2 regions of the Paenibacillus sp. MT86 genome follow, and region 1 is predicted to be linked to the other one. Evidence: riboswitches for the same ligand, from Rfam matches in the RefSeq annotation. Region 1 holds a riboswitch; the other holds the start of a gene.

Region 1 (7,531 bases):
TAGCTTTGTTGCATACTCTGACGGTCGTGAGCTGGTTCGCTACGTTAACAAACTCCGCAAATCGCGCGAGGAGATTGAAGATTTCCTGCAGCGTGCCGTAGACGTATACGGTACGATTCACAAGTAAGCAGTGACGATAGCACCGCCGCCTTTGAGCTATAACGGGCGGCGGTGTTGTTTTTACATTGGATATTATGAGGGGAATTGCGAAGTCAAGTACCTTGAGCATGAAGGTTTTGTTCATTTTTGAACATTTTGTCACAATCGCTCAAGTGACCGGGGCTGAAGAATCAGGTATAATGAAATGTGGACTGTATATGATGCGATCCTGTATAGGTTTTGAATAGTGAATGATTATGAGCAGCAGGTGAGATAAGTGAACGATAAACAATTAAAGTGGCTGAGTTACATAACATGCTTAATTATGTTCTGCGCGACTTTCGGGGGCATGGTTGTGACAAAGACGGGGTCGGGGCTTGGCTGCGGCCAAGAGTGGCCGCTGTGCAACGGTAAATTTGTTCCCGCTTACACGGTGTCCTCGATGATCGAATATTCCCACCGGGCCGTAAGCGGAATGGCCGGCTTGGCCGCCTTGGCATCGCTGATTGCGTTCTGGAAGTACAAGCGGGACCGCCGGGATTTGATGGCTTACGTCATCGGGACCTCGATATTCGTCGTGGTACAAGCCATCATGGGGGCCCTCGCAGTGGTTAAACCTCAATCCGCGGCGATCATGGCGCTGCATTTTGGCTTCTCGCTGATTGCTTTTGCCAGTTCGGTCATGCTGGCTTTGGGCATGCGCCGAATCGAACAAGCGAAGGGACCCGCTGACCTGGAGCGTTTGCCGCGGGTGGGCAAGGGCTTCCGAAATCTGGTCTGGGGCACAACGTTGTACAGCTACATCGTGGTGTATATCGGTGCATTCGTCAGCCATACCGATTCCCGGGAAGGCTGCTCCGGCTGGCCGTTGTGTAACGGAGAAGTGATACCGGAGCTGAGCGGAGGGGTCGGCATCGCCTTTATGCACCGCGTGGCCGCGCTTCTGCTGCTGATCGTGGTGGCGGTGATGGGGCATTTTGCATATTGGCGCAATCGCAATAACCGGGAGATCCAGATGCTGGGCATTTCGGCAACCGTGCTGTGCCTGCTGCAGGTGTTCAGCGGCGCCCTCATTATGGCTACGATGCATAACGAGGAAGTTTACGTATTCTCCGCACTGGGTCATACGCTGCTGATCTCGGCGCTGTTCGGCGTACTGTGTTATTTAAGCGTCCGGGTATGGCAGCTCAGCAAGCCGCTCGAAGCCGAAATACGGAAGGGCCACGACGTGCCCCGCGAAAAGATCGTATAAGGAAGAACGCCGATCATCCCGTAAAGAAAATCCAATATTCTATAGCATACATGCATGCAAAGTCCCCGGACCGGAGTTCGAGGGCTTTGTTGTATAGAAAGGAGCTGCCGGCAGCCGTATCGAAAAGGTTTGATAAGGCAACGAATTTGTTTATATTTAATAACACCGGAGAAATAACAAGTCGCTCCATGCTTATGGAGTTGTCTTCCCGTTTCGGGGGCATCCTAACAGGACGAGCCCGGATTGGCGCAGCAGATGATGGGTCATCTGCCAGTCAAGGGGATGCCGAAGGGCCTGATGGCGATCCGGATGAGTTGCCCCCGCGCGAGGATATCGCCGTGAAGACGGCCGCTGAGCGCTGGAATGAGTATATTGGCATTGGCACAATCGAGATCAAGAACCAAGGTTAATCTGATGACGCGAGGGGGTACCGCCATGCTTCGAATGTTACTTGGGGAACAGCCCCGGCAGAACAACGGCCTGCTTGAGGAAGCCATCGAATCGATGGTGAAGACAACCCGGCTGCTGCAGAAGGAAATGGATAAAAATCAAGATCCTACGCATGATTTTCGCAAGCTGGAGATTTGGACCCGGGGACTGATCGTCTCCCTGGATGAGCTGGAGCAGAGCTGGAATGCGGCCAAGCATTTCAGTCAATCGGTTCAATCGGGTTACATCGATGATATGTCGATTCAGGAGCAAGGGGAATATCAACGATATGTATATTTTTACAAAAACGGCTTCATCCGCGTATTCTCGATCCTTGACAAGCTGGGCACGGTGCTGAACGATTTGTTTGATCTGCATACCTCCAAGGTTAAGGCGCATTTTTCTTATTTTACGGTCCTGCGGCAGTTCAGATTTTTGAAGGCCCACGGTGAGCTGGCTGAAGAGCTGGAAGCGATCAAGGATCGCTACAAAGCACCGCTGAACGCGCTCCGCAAAAGGCGCAACGCTGAAATTCACTACATGAACTCCGAGATGCAGGATGATTTGTGGCAGCGCCATCAAGGACTGTCCGACAAAATCGAGCTGGAGGATATCGACAAGCACCTGGATGATCTCCAACAGGGCATCGATATGGTATGCCGCAGCCTGGCCGCCTCGTATAAATATACGAACAAGCTGTGGACTGAAAATGGAGTGCGGGCTTAGGCACAAAATCGCCATGAAATTCCTTTTGACAAAAGCCTGAAAAGAATCTATACTAACTATTGCATTCATTAAATGTTATCAAATCAGATCAATTTAATCGGAAAAAATTTCATATCGATGTTTTCTTATCGAGAGAGGCGGAGGGACAGGCCCGATGAAGCCCGGCAACCGACTTCTTGCGTACCATTGCTTAATGCGATGACGCTTGGAGTGACATGGTGCTAATTCCTTCAAAGCTATGGGATACCTTCAGCTTTGACAGATGAGAAAAGGCGTTGACTTTTACGTAAAGAGGGCCCTTTTTGATTCTACAAAAAGAGGCTCTTTTCTTTTGGGTAAATAGATATGAAGCTAAGGAAAAAGGAGGATTATCGGATTGATTGAGCTCAAGCAATTGACGAAGCAGTACGGAAAAGCCGGGTCATTAACAACTGCGTTGTCCGAATTGGATTTGTCGATTGAAAAAGGAGAAATTTTCGGAGTGATCGGACACTCCGGTGCAGGTAAAAGTACATTGATCCGCTGTATCAATTTACTGGAGCGTCCCACCTCGGGCGAGGTGTGGGTCAACGGCAAAAATTTGACGTCGCTCGGCAAGAAGCAGCTTCAGGCGGAGCGCCGTAAAATCGGCATGATCTTTCAGCACTTTAACCTGCTGTCTTCCGCGACGGTGTACGATAACATTGCGTTTCCGCTGCGTCTGATCAAGACGCCGAAGGCCGAACTGGAGCGCAAAGTATCCGAGCTGCTGGCTTTGGTCGGCTTGGAGGCGCATCGCGACAAATACCCGTCCCAGCTGTCAGGGGGCCAGAAGCAGCGGGTGGGCATCGCCAGGGCGCTCGCGAGCGATCCCGAAGTGCTGCTGTGCGACGAGGCCACTTCGGCCCTTGACCCGCAGACGACGGATTCGATTCTGCGCCTCCTGCTGGACATTAACAAAAAGTTTCATCTGACGATCGTGCTGATTACCCATGAGATGCACGTCATTCAGAGCATATGCGACCGGGTCGCCGTTATTCATCAGGGCGGCATCGTAGAGCAAGGACCGGTAACGGAAGTGTTCCTGAAGCCGAAGCATGAAGTGACGCAGGAATTCATCCGCCAGGAGATGGACAGCGGCGAAGCGCTGCGGCTGGCTATGCAGGGTCAGGTAAACGGCCCTTCAAGAGCGGTTCAAATCACGTTCCTGGGGTCGAAAACGTACGAATCGATCCTGTCCCATACCGTTCATGAGACGGGCGTGAATTTTGCGATTCTGCAGGGCACGATCTCTACGATCAAAGAAACGCCGTACGGCCAGCTCATCGTCCGTTTCGAAGGGGAAGAACGCGCAATTGAAGATACGATCCGGAAGCTGCTTGAACAAGGACTAGACGTGGAGGTGATTCATTGATGTTCGGACTTGATTTTACCCAGATCGACTGGAAAGAGATATGGACGGCAACATTGGATACCCTGCGGATGCTGGGAGCTTCGGCCTTGTTCAGCTTCATCATCGGACTGCCGGTCGGCGTGCTGCTCTACATGGCCGCAAGGTCCACGTCCGGGTTGGTACGCTTCGGCTACACGATTCTGTCGTTCATTGTAAACATTCTGCGCTCGGTTCCGTTCATCATCCTTATCGTGGCGATGATCCCGATTACGAAGTCGATCGTAGGTGTTTCGTACGGCGTGCTGGGCACCATTCCGCCGCTGGTGATCGGCGCTGCTCCATTCTTCGCAAGGCTCGTGGAAACGGCTTTGAATGAAGTGGATAAAGGCGTGATCGAGGCGGCTCACGCCATGGGCTCCTCGACAAGCCAAATCGTATGGAGAGTGCTCCTTCCGGAGGCTCGTCCGGGCCTGCTGGCCGGGATGACCATCACGATTGTAACCCTGGTATCTTACACCGCGATGTCCGGTCAAGTCGGGGGCGGCGGTTTAGGGGATTTGGCCATTAAGTATGGCTATTACCGTTATGAGACCGAGATCATGATTCTGGCTGTCGTGCTGATGATTGTCCTGGTCCAGCTGCTGCAGATGGCAGGAGATCGTCTGGTGCGGCATTTTACAAGAAAATAACGGATTGATGAGGCTTCAAGAAAGACAACATATAAATCATATATTTTTCGGAGGGAGAGTTTTAGAATGAAAAAATGGACATTGGCATTGATCAGCTTGACCTTGGTTACGGTGCTGGCTGCATGCGGCAGCAAGCCTGCGGATAACGCATCCGAGCCAGGGGGAACAACGGGAGGCGGCGGTCAAGAGACTGTGACCTTGAAAGTAGGGGCTTCGCCATCACCGCATGCCAAGATTCTCGAGCATATCAAGCCTGCGCTTGAAAAAGAGGGCGTAAACCTGGAAATCGTAGAATTCACGGATTATGTGCTGCCGAATACGCAAGTGGATTCCAAAGAAATCGACGCGAATTTCTTCCAGCACAAGCCTTACCTGGATAACGAAATCAAAGAGCGCAAGCTGGACCTGGAGTCCGTGATCGCCGTGCACGTGGAGCCGCTGGGTGCGTACTCCAAAACCATTACATCTGTGGATGAGCTGAAGGATGGATCGGTTGTAGCCATTCCGAATGATCCTTCCAATGCTGGCCGGGCATTGACGCTGCTGTCCAAGAACGGCGTGATTAAGCTGAACGACGAAAGCAAGTTGGAAGCAACCGCCAAGGATATCGTAGAAAATCCGAAGAACCTGGAGTTCAAGGAAGTTGAAGCCGCTATGCTGCCTCGTATGCTGGATGAGCTGGATCTGGCTGTCATCAATACGAATTACGCGCTGGAAGCGGGACTGGACCCAACGAAGGATGCGCTCTTCATCGAAGACAAGGACAATCCTTATGCCAACCTGCTGGTAGCCCGTCCGGACAACAAGGACACCGACGCCATCCAAAAACTGGCGAAGGCGCTGACTTCCGAGGACGTGAAAACCTTTATTGAAGAAGAGTACAAAGGTGCCGTCATCCCGGCATTCTAATTCGAGCAGTAAAGCTCGATATAATGTATATGAATTCATCGTATATGTGAAGAAAGGGCATTATCCAAAAAGACCTATCGGTCTTTGCGGATAGGCCCTTTTTTCTTTCTTTTTCTGTCGAATGGCCATTCCTGGTCGGAAGCAAGTTGTTCGGCCTTATCAAATCTTTTATACTGAAGGAAGGATATCCATCTGAGGAGGGAAAGCCTTGAAGGGAAAAGTGGCGCTGATTACAGGCAGTGCGACAGGTTTGGGAAAAATGACGGCACTGTCGTTAGCCCGGCAGGGATGTCATATAGCCATAAATTATGTGAACAGCAAGGATGAAGCGGAGGCGCTTTCCCGTGAAATCGAGGGGTTTGGCGTGAAATCCATCGCGATTAAAGCCGATATCGCCAGCGAGCCTGAGCTGTATTCATTGGTGGATCAGACGGAGGAGCGGCTGGGCAGCGTCGATATCCTGGTTAACAATGCTGGACCGTTCATTCGGGAACGCCGTCTGTTCTCGGAGTACAGCCGCGACGAAATCGTACATATGGTGAATGGCAATTTAACCGGCGTCATGCTGCTGGACCATCGCGTTCTGCCTGCCATGCGGGAGAAAAAATGGGGACGCATCATCCACTTTGGTTTCGGGCATGCGGGAGAAGCCCGCGCATGGCCTCAACGCTCCGCCTACGCGGCTGCGAAGGTGGGCCTGGTCTCCTTTACGAAGACGCTGGCCGTGGAAGAAGGGCCGTATGGAATCACCGTGAATATGATTTGTCCGGGGGATATCCGCGGGGCCAACAAAGAGAAAACCATCGATGAAGTATCCGGCATTCAGGACGGGTTGACTCCTCGCGGACGATCGGGCAGCGGCGAGGACGTCGCCAGGGTGATCGAATATTTATGCCTGGATAAATCGGATTTCATTACCGGCAATATTATGGATATATCCGGCGGGCTGGACCCGATTCGCCCGTTAATCAAGCCGGAATAAAACATCTCCACAAAGTGGAATCTACGCTTCGATGCTTATTCCATTTACTTTGCGGGGATCCCAAAACCATTAAATGCGACTCAAGAATTGCTAACGCTTCGCAGAAAACTTATATCTTCTTTAATCTCAAAAAAAGAGTCTTGGTCCCGCGAGGGAAACCAAGACTCTTTATAGTTAAAGAAGATTTAGAATACTTGAACTACTTCTTGGATGCCTTCTACTTCTTCAACCAGGGCGCGCTCGATCCCTGCTTTCAGAGTAATGGTGGAGCTTGGGCAGCTACCGCATGCACCCATCAATTTCAGCTTAACGATGCCGTCTTCAACGTCAACCAGTTCCACGTCACCGCCGTCGCGCTGCAGGAACGGACGAAGTTTATCAAGCACTTCAGCCACTTCATCATATACAGTGGTTTGCGTGTTTTCACTCATCTTGTTCAACTCCTTTCCTCCCTATATTATAGTACATAAACCGGCAAAATAAAATGCCAATCTTAAGGCAGGTCTAATAACAATGTCCATTATCATTGAGTTTTGCACAAGCAATTCCTATTTCGGCACGGATAAAGTGCTGCAGACGCTTGAAGGCAAGTACGATTGCCAGGTCATCGAATATGGCTGCCTGACCAGCTGCGGCCAGTGCTATTTGATGCCCTTCGCTTACGTGGATGGCGATTGGGTTGAAGCCCCTACGGCTGAAGAGCTGCTTGAGGTTGTCATCCGCAAGCTCGAAAGCTTTCGGGACGGCGAAGAGGAGAGCTGACTTTCCGATCTCCTCCGCTGTCGTCCCCTCCACAGGAGCATCATAAGCGCCCGTAACCATCCGACTAGTAATGACGCTTGGATTTCCAGAGCACGCCGCTCTTTAATATCCTTGGTACCCGGCCCATGACCGACGTGCTGCCCATGAGTCCAAAGCCCGCATGTTTGCCGAGGGAACCCAGCGTTCCCTTCAGCTTCAGCGGAGATACCTTAGGCGTATCGTCGCGCCATAAAGCTTTCATGACATGTCCCACTTGCTCGGCCTGAGCCCCTGCCGCTTGCGCGCTCGGGACGAAGGGGAGGCTGGCGCAG
Region 2 (7,531 bases), 410 kb from region 1:
GAACTCGATCGGGCGCTGATAGAACGGCGTCATGAACGTATTGTCCAGCAGGGTAAGCAGGCCTTGCTCCTTCGCCCAATCCGTGACGGCGCCGATGTCGGTAATTTTCAAGGTCGGGTTCGAAGGGGTTTCCATATAAACCGCTTTTGTATTCGGTTTGAGGGCCGCCTTCACCTGCTCCAGATCGGTCATGTCGACGAAGGTGCTCTCGATGCCCATACGGCTCAGTATGCTGGTCAGCAGGCGGTAGGTTCCGCCGTATACGTCCTCCGTCACGATCATGTGATCGCCCGCGGACAGCAGCATGAACGAGCTGGAGATCGCCGCCATGCCGGATGCATAAGCGAAGCCGCGCACGCCTCCTTCCAAGAGGGCGATATAATCTTCCAGCGCTTGCCGCGTCGGATTGCCGGAACGGCTGTAATCGTGCAGCGGCGGGTTAAAGACGTCTTCATGATGAAACGTCGAGGCTTGATAGATCGGAACGCTTGAGGCGCCGGTTGCCCGGTCGATTTCCCCGCCGAAATGCAATAGTTTCGTCTCGAAACGAAGTTCTTCTTGGTGTCCCTGTTTTACTGATACCTGCTTGGTTTCCGTTCCCAAGCCGGATAGACCTTTATCGATGCTCATGCTCCCGTGCTCCCTTCCACTTCTGCCATAGCCGCGCCCAGCGCAGCATCCAAATCCGCGATCAGGTCATCCGCATGCTCGATGCCGACCGAGAACCGAAGCAAGCGGTCGTCCACGCCGATCGCTTCCCGAATCTCAAGCGGGATGTCCGCATGGGTCTGGACCGCCGGGTATGTCATCAGGGACTCGACGCCTCCGAGGCTTTCTGCGAATGCAATCAGTTTGATGTGCCGCAGCACCGGCTCGACATAGCGGGCGTCCTTCACCTTGAAGGAGAAGATGCCCGTGTTGCCGCTGGATTGGCGATTCTGGATCTCATGCCCCGGATGATCCGGCAGAGCAGGGTAATACACCTCGCCGATCGCCGGGTGGGTTGTCAAAAAGGTTGCCACCGCGGTTGCATTCGATTCGTGCCGGTCCATGCGAAGCGCGAGTGTCTTCATTCCCCTCATTAACTGATAGGAATCGGAAGGACTCAGCACCGCCCCGATGGAGTTATGAAGGAAGGCCATCTCCTCGGATAATTCCTTGCCCTTCGTCACGATGATGCCTGCCAGCACATCGTTATGCCCTCCCAGATACTTGGTGGCGCTATGTATGACGATATCCGCCCCAAGCTCGATGGGTCTCTGGAAATACGGGGTTAGCAGCGTATTATCCACGATGCTGATCAATTGATGGCGTCTTGCCCACGTACAGACGGCTTCGATATCCGTAACCATCATGAGCGGATTGGTCGGCGTTTCGATAAATACGGCCTTCGTGTTCGGTCGTCTGGATCCTTCCAGCGCATCCAAGTCGTTCGTATCCACGTAGGTTGCCGTTACCCCGAACTTGGACATGATCCGCTCCAGCAGCCGATACGTCCCTCCGTACAGATCGAGCGACACAATCAGGTGATCGCCTTGACCGAACAGCGCAAAAATCGTCTGAAGGGCCGCCATGCCCGAGCTGCAGGCAAAGCCGGCGTCACCGGATTCCAGCTCGGCGCAAGCATCCTCGAGTACCGAACGGGTCGGATTCTTGGTGCGGGCATAATCAAACCCCGTGCTCTGGCCTAATTTAGGATGGCGGTATGCCGTAGCCTGATAAATCGGAAAATTCACTGCTCCCGTTACCGGTTCCTGCACCGATCCGATCTGTGCCAGCCGGCTCTCTATATTCAAAGGTTTCTTCTCCATCACAAACTCTCCTCCCGTACGCTTTTAAATTTGCGGACCGATATCATATGGCGTTTCCTGATATACATAGTAATTGAGCCAATTAGTGAATAATAAGTTTGCATGCGCGCGCCATATGGACGGAGGGGTTCTTGTTGGATCGTCGTTCGGGTAATAGTTGCGCGGCAGCGCGATGTCCATGCCTTTGGCAACGTCCCGGTCATACTCCCATTTCAGGGAGTCCGCATCATACTCGGAATGCCCTGTGGCAAAAATCTGCTTGCCGTCCCGGCTGGATACCAAATAAATCCCTGCTTCCTCGGACTCGGACAGGATGACCAAATCATCCACGCCTGTTATGTCTTCGCGCCGAACTTCCGTATGACGGGAATGCGGAACAAAGAACATTTCGTCAAATCCGCGGAGCAGCTTGGTACACGCTTCATTGATCGTATGCGGAAATACGCCAAAGCACTTTTCCTCGAGGCTGTATTTCGGCACGCCGTAATGATAATAAAGCCCGGCTTGCGACGCCCAGCAGATATGGAGCGTGGAGGTTACATGGGTCTTGGTCCATTCAAAAATTTCAGTAAGCTCATCCCAGTAATTCACTTCTTCGAACTCCAGCTGCTCGACCGGAGCTCCTGTAATGATCATGCCGTCAAAACGACGGTTCTTCACTTCTTCAAAGGTTTTGTAAAATGATTTCAAATGCTCGGCCGACGTATTCTTCGATACGTGGGAACTCGGGTGAAGAAGGACGACATCCACCTGGAGCGGGGAGTTGCCGATCAATCGCAGCAGCTGGGTCTCCGTCGTTTCCTTGGTTGGCATCAAATTCAGGATCGCAATCCGCAGCGGGCGGATATCCTGATGAAACGCGTGACTCTCATCCATGACAAAAATGTTTTCTCCAGCCAGAACTTCCTTTGCCGGCAGGGCATCCGGAATTTTAATTGGCATCTCGGCTCACTCCTTCGAAATATGAAATGATACATCCATAAAGCTGTGAGAAAGAGCGTTAGACTGTATAAACGCAAGAAGACCTTTCTCGAAGTAGAGAAAGGTCATCATATACGTATCACAATGCGCCTCTCTCATCTGTCAGGCTATACAACGGCTTATACAATCGTCGTATCTCCTGCAAGAATTAGCACCGTGCGATGTTGCCGCCGGTTGCCGGGTTTCATAGGGCTAGTCCCTCCACCTGCTCTTGATAAGATTTCGCTTTATTCAGTTGTTTGGAATTGTTTCGTAATTGATACCTACTTTAAATCATCCTCAATTTTTCGTCAAGAACCTTTTCATGAGTTTGTCACACTTCACCAAAGGTTTCCATACCCTATATCATGGCCCTTGGACTGCTCCGGATTTCACTTGAAAGGTCCTACACCCGGCGTTATACTAGACAAGTGCTGTTTAAAACCGAGTATGAAAGAGGTGACATGGAAGATGGACGGTGACCCGAGCCAGAAACTGGATGCACAAGACGCACAACCGCATAGGATCAAGATCAGCTTACCGGCAGAGGGCAGCGTTATTTTTCATGCGCTTTTTATCGTATTCTAACCTTCCTCGATTTATGCCCGTACACCGGTGGGCTGATATCCTGTGCCTTAACTGCTTGACTTAAGCAGCTTGGATTAGACAAAGGAGTGATATCAGATGAAAATCCGGTTGGTCGATTCGGGCGTATTTACCCCTGTTGATGACATCGAAATGACGCTGACAGCTCCGGCCAGCGGCTTCTACTGGCTGGATGCGGACGTGGATGATTTAGCCGAACTGCAGCCCCTCTTCTCCCTGCATGATCTTGCCGTTGAGGATTGCCTCAGCGAAGAGGAGCAGCGTCCCAAAATTGAAATATACGAGAACCACTATTTTATCGTCGTGAACAGCATCCGGTTTGACGACGAAGAGATTTTCCTTCGGGCATTGAATGTTTTCCTGGGCAGGCATTTTATTATTACGGTGACCAAGCAAAAGATCCATGAGCTCCGCACCGTCAAACCGCTACTCTGGGAGGATGAAGTCAGCACGCCTGACCGCTTCCTCTATCTCTTGATCGACCTCGTCACGGACAACTACTTCTCCGTAGGGGACCGAATTGAAGCGCGGATTGAAAAGCTGGAGGAAGACATTCTGATGCATACCAAAAAATCCCATCTCAGCGAGATCATCGGTCTGCGAAGCGAGATTCTTTGGTTGAAGAAGGTGCTTGGACCTCAGAAGGAAGTTATCAATACGCTCAACAAAAAAGATCTTCGGCTGATCGATGACCAGCTGCAGAAATACTTCAGCGATATCTATGAAAATGCCGTTAAAATTTCCGAAACGTTCGAGACCTATCGGGATCTCATGGGGAACCTTCGGGAAGCTTACCAATCCAGTATCGCCAATCGGGCCAATGAAATCATGCGCGTGTTTACCGCTATTACAACGATCTTTATTCCATTGACGCTGATTACGGGCATCTACGGTATGAACTTTGAGTATATGCCGGAACTTCATTGGAGATATTCCTATTATGTGGTTATCGGCATCATGGTTTTTGCCGGCGCGCTCATGTTTTACCTGTTCCGTAAAAAAGATTGGATATGAGGCACCCTGGTCAAAGGGGAGAGTACTGGCCGGATCACAACGGTTCATACGAACGGCCGCAATTCAAACTCAATCTACAAGCACGGCGAATTAGCATCAGGACGGATCTCCCTGCAACCGGGAGAATCCGTCCTGACTTCGTTTAAGGCAGATTAACCGGCATTCGCTTTGCCGGGCTGATCGCGCCGAAAGCGGATCCGTATGAGACGAAGCCGCTCATACAGCCTCTCCGTTCCGCCCAGCTCTTCTGCTTCTGCGTTCTCCGCTTGTCCCTGTCCGTATACCCGCTGTAACACAGGTTTAAGAAACGTATCGCCCAACTCTTCAAACGCCTTCCATACGTTTTCCTGCTCCGCAGCCGTCATCGTGTTCAATTCGACCTGGAGCAGCTGCTCCGTATCATAGCCTTCCTTCTCAAGCCCTTCCAATTCCTCGACCAAATCCCGGCGCGACAGCGAGGTACGCGCTTCAAGCTCGGTCAGCGAAGCGCCCTCGGCTATGCCAATCAGCATCGCACGGCGGGTTCGGAAGCGTTCAAGCTCCTGCTGAAATCTCTGTTCCTTCTGTTTATACAGCCAGGACAAGAACTCCTCTTCCGGCAGCTGCGTATACACCCAATCCAGTGGAAACGTGGTGGTTCGCTCGGTTTTCGTCGTAATCTCCAGCCATTCCACCCCGTGCTCCGAAGCCTTGCTAACCCCGATTCCCGGAAGCTGCAGCAGCTCTTCCTCACTCTGGGGAACAAAAGCGCTGATCATACGCAGCACCCGGTTGCTGGCAATGAAATAGGGCGCTTTTCTTCCGGATGCTGCCTTTCTCCTGCGCCAGGCGCACAGCTCCGTGTACAGCTCCTCCGATCCGTACAGCTCGCTGTAACACTGCAGCTTCTGAGTGCCGAGATTCTTGCTCCCGGTCTCCCCAGGTTCATGGAATACCCCTTCGATTAGCGGGCGGAAGCCTTCTCCGAGCTTCTTCGCAAGCTGGTGCCGATACACGCATAGCAGCTCATTCCATGAGTTGCCTTCATACCATTCGTCATCGGAAACTTCACCGTCCGGTTCCATATTCCGCCAGCCGAGTCGCCATCCTCCTTCTTCCTCGCCGATCCATACTTGGGCCGAACGGAGATGACCTGACTCATCCGCTCCGCTCATCCGATTCATGAACACAATTTGCATCCCTCGATAACCTCCCGTTTACGCAATCAGCATAAAGGCGGACAACGCAAAAAAGCACCTCTCCTCCGCGCAGCGGCAAGAAAGGTGCTTCCTTCGTTCCATACATTATACTGTTGAAACTATAATACCATAATCTGTAATAGAATCCAATCCATTTTGAACTTGCCCTATATAAGAAATCAGGCTAAGCTTGAATGCTCTTGGCTTCATCCACTGCCAGCTTGGCCAATGCCAATGCGCCGCAGAGACCCGCATTATCGCCGAGCATCGGCGGAACGATGAATTGATCGATCCCGTCATGAAGGCTTGGATGCTGAACATATCCTGCCAGCAGCTCTTGAAGCTTCGTGCGGATCAGCGGGAACAGCTGCTCCTGCTTCATCACGCCTCCACCCATCACGATCCGCTGAGGGGACAAGATGAGGACATAATTCATCAGCGCTTGAGCGAGATAATAAGCTTCCATCTCCCAAGCCGGATGATCCGGCGTCAATTCCACGCCGGGAACACCCCAGCGTTTGCCAAGAGACGGTCCCGCAGCAAGCCCCTCCAAACAGTCTGCATGATAAGGACAGGTCCCCTCATATTTGTCTTCCGGATGACGGCGGACGTAAATATGCCCCATCTCCGGATGGGACAGGCCGTGAATCAGTTCGCCGGATACCACGGCGCCTGCTCCCACTCCCGTTCCGATGGTGATATAAAGACAGCTGTCCAGTCCCTGGGCCGCCCCCCACGTATATTCTCCAAGAGCAGCTCCGTTTACATCCGTATCAAATCCGATCGGAACGTCAAAACGCTCTTCCAATGCTTTGACGATATTGTAATTGCTCCAATGCGGCTTCGGCGTCGTTGTAATGCAGCCGTAGGTCGGGCTGCCTTTCACCGGGTCAATCGGTCCGAACGAACCGACTCCGATCGCCTCTATATCCTTATCCGCAAAAAAGTTAAAGACGTTTGCCATGGTTTCTTCAGGGGTTGTCGTCGGAAAGCTCACTCGCTCCACAACCGTTCCATCCTCCGTACCCACGCCGCAAACGAACTTGGTTCCTCCTGCTTCAATTGCTCCAAGTAAACTCATGCTTCTTCCATCCTCTCCACGATGTGCTGTGCCTTGTTCTCTATATGGTTGCTAACAAGCTCTATTCGAAGCATATGTAAACATTGTGCTCCCGTCAAGTCTGCCTGCCTCTTTCTCTGCCTCTGCCCGTTCCGAGCCGCGGCGTTTCGCCGGCCGTTCTGCCGACAAACGCGCGCCGGGACATCCAGCGTGCCGCCGCTGATTCCAGTATAAAGGCACTGATGCTGGACCGCAGTGATGTTTTTATCGACTGCCATTCCGGCAACCCGAGCCGATCATTTTCGTCATGGTCACGACGACGGCTCCACAAACACGATCCAGCCACCATGAAGACGCCGCTGATTTCAGGCTTCCTGGTGAATTGAAGAAGTGCCTCGGCCTGCTGCGGATGTCTCCGGTACGACACCTTCGACTGAAGCGGCTAGGAAACCACCGCCACCCCAAAAAGATGGCCAAGACTCTTCATTTCCAGCTCCTCCAGTTTGGTTAACGCACGTTCGTGATCCACGCTCAGGCGGCACAAATCGAGCTCGCATTCCATTGGAACCTCGCAATGAATTTCGGCCAGGGCCCGGGACAGATGCAGCATCTCCAAATCCGCTTCGATCTTGGTGCGAACCCCTTTGGTCAATGAATCAAGATTGGCAAGGATGCCTTCCACGGATTCATATTCCTGGATCAGCTTGACAGCCGTCTTCTCGCCGATCCCGCGTACGCCCGGATAATTGTCGCTCGTATCTCCCATCAGGCCTTTTACATCGATTACCTGTCTTGGAGAAAGACCCTTTTCGGCATAAAGCGTCTCCGGTGTATAGTGCATATAATTGCCATGCCCCTTTTTCATAATGATGACCGAAGTCGAATCGTTCACGAGCTGAAGC

The links. A riboswitch is a leader RNA that binds a small molecule or an ion and turns the genes downstream of it on or off. The one in region 1 is predicted to bind S-adenosylmethionine.
Region 2: another riboswitch for S-adenosylmethionine. It lies ahead of metA (homoserine O-acetyltransferase MetA); the one in region 1 lies ahead of AC3RCL_RS27270 (methionine ABC transporter ATP-binding protein).

What each region holds. Positions count from the first base shown of each region.
Region 1 covers NZ_CM179499.1:5,995,193-6,002,723, reverse strand. Annotated here, with positions in the region: gene AC3RCL_RS27290 (thioredoxin family protein) at 1-127, shown strand, start outside; gene AC3RCL_RS27285 (COX15/CtaA family protein) at 377-1,351, shown strand; gene AC3RCL_RS27280 (hypothetical protein) at 1,438-1,761, shown strand; gene AC3RCL_RS27275 (Cthe_2314 family HEPN domain-containing protein) at 1,787-2,506, shown strand; SAM riboswitch class I at 2,629-2,775, shown strand; gene AC3RCL_RS27270 (methionine ABC transporter ATP-binding protein) at 2,883-3,899, shown strand; gene AC3RCL_RS27265 (methionine ABC transporter permease) at 3,899-4,567, shown strand; gene AC3RCL_RS27260 (MetQ/NlpA family ABC transporter substrate-binding protein) at 4,634-5,476, shown strand; gene AC3RCL_RS27255 (SDR family oxidoreductase) at 5,685-6,458, shown strand; gene AC3RCL_RS27250 (NifU family protein) at 6,644-6,889, opposite strand; gene AC3RCL_RS27245 (YuzB family protein) at 6,972-7,220, shown strand; gene AC3RCL_RS27240 (NAD(P)/FAD-dependent oxidoreductase) at 7,285-7,531, opposite strand, start outside.
Region 2 covers NZ_CM179499.1:5,590,109-5,597,639, forward strand. Annotated here, with positions in the region: gene AC3RCL_RS25130 (aminotransferase class I/II-fold pyridoxal phosphate-dependent enzyme) at 1-630, opposite strand, end outside; gene AC3RCL_RS25135 (PLP-dependent transferase) at 627-1,811, opposite strand; gene metA (homoserine O-acetyltransferase MetA) at 1,836-2,753, opposite strand; SAM riboswitch class I at 2,885-3,013, opposite strand; gene corA (magnesium/cobalt transporter CorA) at 3,456-4,391, shown strand; gene AC3RCL_RS25150 (HRDC domain-containing protein) at 4,544-5,569, opposite strand; gene AC3RCL_RS25155 (ROK family protein) at 5,754-6,650, opposite strand; gene AC3RCL_RS25160 (hypothetical protein) at 6,745-7,056, opposite strand; gene AC3RCL_RS25165 (5'-3' exonuclease) at 7,072-7,531, opposite strand, start outside.